DNA from 3 places in the Kitasatospora sp. NPDC022785 genome. Region 1 is predicted to be linked to each of the others. Evidence: predicted binding sites of a transcription regulator. Region 1 holds the regulator's gene; each other region holds the start of a gene.

Region 1 (2,265 bases):
TCGCGACGTAGTCCCGGGTCGGCGCGTGGTACCGGGTGCTCGGGTGGTAGATGGTCCGCGTGGATATGCCGCGCTTCAAATCACCCAGGTCGTCGGAGATGGCTCGCGAGAGGACCTCCGGAGGCCGAGGTCCGCCGGGCTGGGCGGCGAGTATCTCCTCCTTTGCCGAGGTCACGGCGTGGTTTATCCGTTGGGCGATCAGTGCTTTTCCGTGCACGTATTCGATGATCCCGCCGGTCGACTCCGGCCGGTGGAATGCCTCGGCAAGGCCCTGTAGGTCGCTCGGGACGGCTATGGCGCGCGCCAGGAGGTCAAGCGCCTGCCGCTGCCACGTGGTGCTCAGTCTGGTGGCCAATTGCTGAGGGTCGACCGCCACCAGGACCTCGGGGTCATCGGTGTCGGGAATGAGCAGGCCGATATCGAGCAGTTCGCCGAGATGGCCGTAGCTGCTGTCGTGGATTTCTTTGCGGTTGATGCGGCCACGGGTGCGGATAATCAAAAGGTAGAGATCGTGGGCGGCGGCGGACAGCGTGCCCGCGCTGACAACATCCGGACCGGAGTCGTTCCTCCCGCTCATTCACGGCTCCTTCTCGATGACCGAACTGGCCCCATGGTGGTACTGGCACCTCACCGCGATCCTAGATCGTGAGGCGGATGCAGGATCGGGCATTCTTCCACTGCTGCGTGGCGAACCTGTTGACTGGCACCCTCTCACCAACGGACAGCCGCCGGCACCCCCCCGACCAGAGGGAACCGGCGGCCGTGTCCAGGCTCGGCAAGTCAGCGCTTGGGCCGCCACACCACCAGGGCGCTGGACTGGGTGGGCGGCTGGTAGGGCACCAGGTCGCGGCGGTAGGAGGCGTGGATGGTGGCCTCGCGCTGCTGGAGGGTGGTGGCGGCACCTTCGAGGGAGTCGGCGAGCTCGGCGATGCGGGACTGGAGGGCGGTGACCTGGTTCTCCAGCTCGATGATCCGCTTGATGCCGGCCAGGTTGATGCCCTCGTCCTGGGAGAGGCGCTGGACCTCGCGCAGCTGCTGGATGTCGCGGGCGGAGTAGCGGCGGCCGCGGCCGGCGGTGCGGTCGGGGCAGACCAGGCCGAGGCGGTCGTACTGGCGCAGCGTCTGCGGGTGCAGGCCGGAGAGCTCGGCGGCGACCGAGATCACGTAGACCGGGGTGTCCTCGGTGAGGACGTACTGCGGGGGCGGGGCGGCCCGGCGGGCGCGCGGGGCACTGCCGGGGAGGCCTTCGCCCACGCCGGGGCCGATCGGGCCGCCGGGGCCCAGGGGGCCGAGCGGGCTGCTGTCGGGGGTCATCTGGTCGTCACGCTCCCTTCGCCGCCTGGAACAGGGCGGCTCGTGGGTCGTCGGAGGCGGTGGCCTCGCGGTACTGCTCCAGGGCCGTCAGCGCGTCGCCGGTGACGTGCTGGGGCACCACGACCTCCACGGTGACCAGGAGGTCGCCGCGGGTGCCGTCCTTGCGGGTGGCGCCCTTGCCGCGGGCCCGCAGGGTGAGGCCGTTGGCACTGCCGGGGGGCAGCTTGAGCTTCACCGAGGGGCCGTTGAGCGTCGGCACCTCGATGGTGCCGCCGAGAGCGGCTTCGGGGAAGGTGACGGGCACCGTCACGGTGAGGTTGTCGGCCTTGCGCCCGAAGACGGGGTGCGTGTCGACGTGCACGGTGACGTAGAGGTCGCCGGCCTGGCCGCCGCGCTCGCCCTGGGCGCCCTTGCCCTTGAGGCGGATGCGCTGGGCGTCCTGGACGCCGGCCGGGATCCGGACCTGCATGGTGCGGGCGGAGCTGGCCCGGCCGCTGCCGTGGCAGTCGGGGCACGGGTCGTCGACGATCATGCCCCGGCCGCGGCAGTCCCGGCAGGGCTCGGAGAGGGCGAAGGCGCCCTGGCCGCGGCTGACGGTGCCGGCGCCGACGCAGGTGGGACAGACCCGGGGGGTGGTGCCGGCCTTGGCGCCGGTGCCGCTGCAGGTGCGGCAGGCGGCCTGGCTGGTCATCCGGAGCGGGACGGTCGCGCCGTCGACGGCCTCCTCGAAGGAGAGCGTCACCTCGGTCTCGACGTCGGCTCCGCGCCGGGGCTGGGGCTGGCGGCCGCCGCGGTTGAAGAGACCGCCGAAGACGTCGCCGATCCCGCCGCCGCCGGCGCCGCCGCCGCCCTGGCTACCGCTGAAGAGGTCGCCGAAGTCGAAGCTGTAGTTGCCGCCGCCGGGGCCGCCGGAGCGGAAGCCGCCGTTGGCGAAGAGGGTGCGCGCCTCGT
Region 2 (2,265 bases), on a different contig from region 1:
GGCCTCCAGCACGTTGGCGGTGGCGAGGAAGACCACGTCGGAGAGGTCCAGCTCGACCTCCAGGTAGTGGTCGCGGAAGGTGTGGTTCTGGGCCGGGTCCAGCACCTCCAGCAGGGCGGCCGCCGGGTCGCCCCGGTAGTCGGAGCCGACCTTGTCGATCTCGTCCAGCAGGACGACCGGGTTCATCGAGCCGGCCTCCTTGACGGCCCGGACCAGCCGGCCGGGGAGCGCGCCGACGTAGGTGCGCCGGTGGCCGCGGATCTCCGCTTCGTCCCGGACACCGCCGAGCGCCACCCGGACGAACTTGCGGCCCATGGCGCGGGCCACCGACTCTCCGAGCGAGGTCTTGCCGACGCCGGGCGGGCCGACCAGCGCCAGCACCGCACCTCCGCGCCGGCCTCCCACCAGGCCGAGCCCCTGCTCGGCCCGGCGCTTGCGCACGGCGAGGTACTCGACGATGCGGTCCTTGACGTCGGCCAGGCCGGAGTGGTCGGCGTCCAGGACGGCACGGGCGCCGGCGATGTCGTAGGCGTCCTCGGTCCGCTCGTTCCAGGGCAGCTCCAGGACGGTGTCCAGCCACGTCCGGATCCAGGAGCCCTCGGGCGACTGGTCGGACGCCCGCTCCAGCTTGTCGACCTCCTTGAGGGCCGCCTCGCGGACCTTCTCGGGGAGGTCGGCCGCCTCGACCCGGGCGCGGTAGTCGCCCTCCTCGTCGGCCGGGTCGCCGTTCAGCTCGGCCAGCTCCTTGCGGACGGCCTCCAGCTGCCGCCTGAGCAGGAACTCCTTCTGCTGCTTGGCCACGCCCTCCTCGACGTCCTTGCGGATGGTGTCGTTGACCTCCTCCTCGGCGAGGTGGTCGCGCAGCAGCGTCAGCGCGTACTCCAGGCGGGCCACCTGGTCGGCCTCCAGCAGCACCTTGAGCTTCTGCTCGGCGGTGGCGAAGGACGCGTAGCCGATGTTGTCGGCCAGCTCGCCGACGCCCTCGGTCTGGGCCACCCGGTCGACGATCTGCCAGGCGCCGCGCCTGCGCAGCCACTGGGTGGAGAGCGACTTGTACTCCTTGACCAGCTCGGCGGCGCGCCCGGCCACCGGGGTGCCGACCGAGGACTCCCGGAAGGGCGTGGTCTCCACCCAGAGGGCGGCGCCGGGCCCGGTGGTGCCGACGCCGATCCGGACCCGGCGCACGGCGCGCACCAGCGCCGCCGGCCCCCCGACGGAGTCGGGGCCGTCGGCCAGCCGGCCGACCTGCTCGACGGTGGCGAGGGTGCCGACCGCCGCGTACGAGCCGTCCACCCGCGGGACCAGGAGGACCTGGGGCTTACCGGTGCCGGTGGCCGCGGCCCGCGCGGCCTCGACCGCGGCCCGCACCTCGGTGTCCTTGAGGTCCAACGGGACGACCATGCCCGGGAGCACGACCTCGTCGTCGAGAGGCAGCACGGGCAGGGTGAGCGGTGTGGACGTCGATGCCATGATCTCTCCCCAGTCAGCGAAGTTGAGTTGACCTGACTAAGGTTTGGCGAGCGCCGGATGTTCCCGGCCCGTCGTTCGCCATGAGCGAACAAAGGCGCCGATCCGGAGCGGCGGGAAGGCATCGGGCGGGCCTGTCAAAAACGCCCGGGAGACGTCACATCCGGTCGAGCAGCGCGGCCCCGCGGGAGGGCGGGGCGGACGCCGGGACCGGCCCGGCCGTCTCGGGGCGGCGCGAGCGGCGGTCAGGAGTGCGTCGCAGCAGACGCCAGAGCGCCACCCCGGCCAGCAGCGCCGCCGGGTGACCGACCCCGGTCACCAGGTCCCGGTCACCGGCGATCTGCTCGACGATCAGCACACCCGCCACCCCGAGCGCCAGCAACCGCCCGCGCGGCGACAGCAGCCCGGCCAGCGCGCCGAGGCTGGCCAGCACGCCGTAGCTGACGCCGATGTCCAGGTTGTCCAGCGCCCCGGACTCCAGCCGCCCGGCGGCCACGGCGGCGATCACCACCGACTGGGAGAGCAGTGTGGCGGCGACGTGCCCGACGGCGAAGACGGCCGCCGCCCGGCCCGGCCCGACCCGCCGCTCCAGCGGCGCGACGGTGAAGGCGAAGGCCCAGAGGTACGGCATCCAGATCGTCCCGGCCACCCAGAAACCGCTGAAGAGCAGCGCGCGCAGCGGGTGGTGCATCAGGTTGTGCCCGTCCGAGCTGGACGCCTCCTGCAGCCGCAGCACGAGGTCCGGGTCGGCGAGCTTGGCGAAGGTGGTGGTGGCTCCGACCACCGCGAGGTAGCCGA
Region 3 (2,265 bases), on a different contig from region 1:
CGACCCGGCGGGGCGCCCGTCGTAGCTGCTGCCGTGGGCGTGTGCGGCGTCCTCCACCAGCGGGATGCCGCGCCGGTCGCAGATCGCGCGCAGGGCGTCCACCTCGGGGGTGATCAGCCCGCCGATGTGCACCAGCACCACGGCGGCGGTGTCCGGGGTGAGCGCAGCCTCCAGCGTCTCGGGGCTGAGGGCGAAGGTGGCCGGGTCGACGTCGGCGATGACCGGCCGCCCACCCGCGTGCAGGATGGCTCCGGCGGTCGCGTAGAAGGTGACGGCCGGGACGACCACGTCACGGTCGCGGACGTCGACGGTGCGCAGGACGATCTCCAGTGCCGCCGTGCCGCTGGCGACGGCGACCGCGTGCGTGGCACCGTGCTCGGCCGCGAAGGCCTCCTCGAACCGCTCGGTCCAGGGGCCGAGCGTCAGCGCGCCGGTGGCGAGGATCTCCGTCACCGCGTCCGCGACGGCCGAACGGTCGCTCTCGTCGAAGACGATGCGAGCGGCTGGAACGCCCATCGGGCCTCCTCCGACAGCAGGATGAACACTTCATAGGACATGCATCTCTGGGAAACACGTATCTCCGGGCAGACCGGGCAAAACGGTCGGGCCAGGCACATCACGCTACTTCGCCCGCCCGGCCCCGGCCCGTCGTCACCGCCCACCCGGGTGATCCGCAGCCCCTGCCCGCCGCGCCCCCCTGCTCTCGCTCGCGCCCCCCTGCCCTCGCTCGCGCCCCGCCGCCCGCCCAGGGCTCCGGGAGGCGACCCCTCCGTCGCCCTGCGCAGGCCGCGGATACTCCGTCCGGGTGTCGCCACCGCTGCGCGCACAGCACTCACCGGACGTGTCCGAGGATGCCCGCGGCGCTTTCCCCGGCCCGGGCGCCCGACCAGGTCCGGGCAGGTCCGGGCAGGTCCGGCCCGGCCGGACCTGCCGGGGCGGCCGGGTGCCCACGACGGAGCGACAATTGACTTGGCCCGACTCAAGGCCCGCAGCCCGGCGGGGCCTGTGCGGAAGGAGGCCGGCGATGGTTCGTTCGGTCGGGATAGACCTGGGCACCACCAACTCCGTCGTCTGCGTCCTGGAGGGCGGCGAACCCACCGTCGTCCCCAACGCGGAGGGCGCCCGCACCACGCCGTCGGTGGTGGCGTTCGCCAAGGCCGGCGACGTGCTGGTCGGCGAGGTGGCCAAGCGGCAGGCGGTGACCAACGTGGACCGCACCGCCCGTTCGGTGAAACGGCACGTCGGCGAGGCGCAGTGGCGCTTCCCCGAGGCCGGCGACGTGGACGGCCGGCGCTACACCGCGCAGGAGATCTCCGCCCGCGTGCTGCAGAAGCTGAAGCGCGACGCCGAGGCCTACCTGGGCGAGGACGTGACCGACGCCGTCGTCACCGTCCCGGCGTATTTCAACGACTCCCAGCGCACCGCGACCAAGGAGGCGGGCGAGATCGCCGGCCTGAGGGTGTTGCGCATCGTCAACGAGCCGACCGCGGCGGCGCTCGCGTACGGGCTGGACAAGGAGAACGACCAGACGATCCTGGTCTTCGACCTGGGCGGCGGCACCTTCGACGTCTCGCTGCTGGAGATCGGCGACGGGGTGGTCGAGGTGAAGTCCACCAACGGCGACACCCATCTCGGCGGCGACGACTGGGACCAGAAGGTCGTGGACCACCTGGTGCAGCAGTTCAGGAACGGCTACGGGATCGATCTCGCCAAGGACAAGATGGCCGCGCAGCGGCTGCGCGAGGCCGCCGAGAAGGCCAAGATCGAACTCTCCTCGGCGAGCGAGACCAGCATCAACCTGCCCTACGTCAGCGCCTCCGCCGACGGTCCGCTACACCTGGAGGAGAAACTCACCCGCGCCCAGTTCGAGCAGCTCACCGCCGACCTGCTGGAGCGGTGCAAGGGCCCGTTCCACCAGGCGGTGCAGGACGCCGGGATCCAGGTGTCCGACATCGACCACGTCATCCTGGTCGGCGGCTCGACCCGGATGCCGGCCGTCACCGAGCTGGTCAGGTCGCTCACCGGGAAGGACCCGCACAAGGGCGTCAACCCGGACGAGGTGGTGGCGGTCGGCGCCGCGCTCCAGGCCGGTGTGCTGAAGGGCGAGGTCAAGGACGTCCTGCTGCTCGACGTCACCCCGCTGTCCCTCGGCATCGAGACCAAGGGCGGCATCATGACCAGGCTGATCGAGCGCAACACGACCATTCCGACCAAGCGCTCGGAGATCTTCACCACGGCCGAGGACAACCAGCCGTCCGTGCAGAT

Evidence for each region. Region 1 encodes HspR, which represses chaperone genes until heat shock. Its sites were predicted from a motif close to TTGAGNNNNNNNNNCTCAA; they were not measured.
Region 2: a site for HspR is predicted at 1,493-1,511, ahead of lon (endopeptidase La). Genes of this name have one in related genera too.
Region 3: a site for HspR is predicted at 965-983, ahead of dnaK (molecular chaperone DnaK). Genes of this name have one in related genera too.

Annotation. Positions count from the first base shown of each region.
Region 1 is NZ_JBVHHB010000012.1:103,774-106,038, forward strand. Features, by position in the region: gene ACZ3YO_RS20690 (helix-turn-helix domain-containing protein) at 1-577, opposite strand, end outside; gene ACZ3YO_RS20695 (heat shock protein transcriptional repressor HspR) at 781-1,314, opposite strand; gene dnaJ (molecular chaperone DnaJ) at 1,322-2,265, opposite strand, start outside.
Region 2 is NZ_JBVHHB010000004.1:201,116-203,380, forward strand. Features, by position in the region: gene lon (endopeptidase La) at 1-1,470, opposite strand, end outside; gene ACZ3YO_RS08705 (rhomboid-like protein) at 1,625-2,265, opposite strand, start outside.
Region 3 is NZ_JBVHHB010000024.1:7,429-9,693, reverse strand. Features, by position in the region: gene ACZ3YO_RS30020 (DegT/DnrJ/EryC1/StrS family aminotransferase) at 1-516, opposite strand, end outside; gene dnaK (molecular chaperone DnaK) at 1,025-2,265, shown strand, end outside.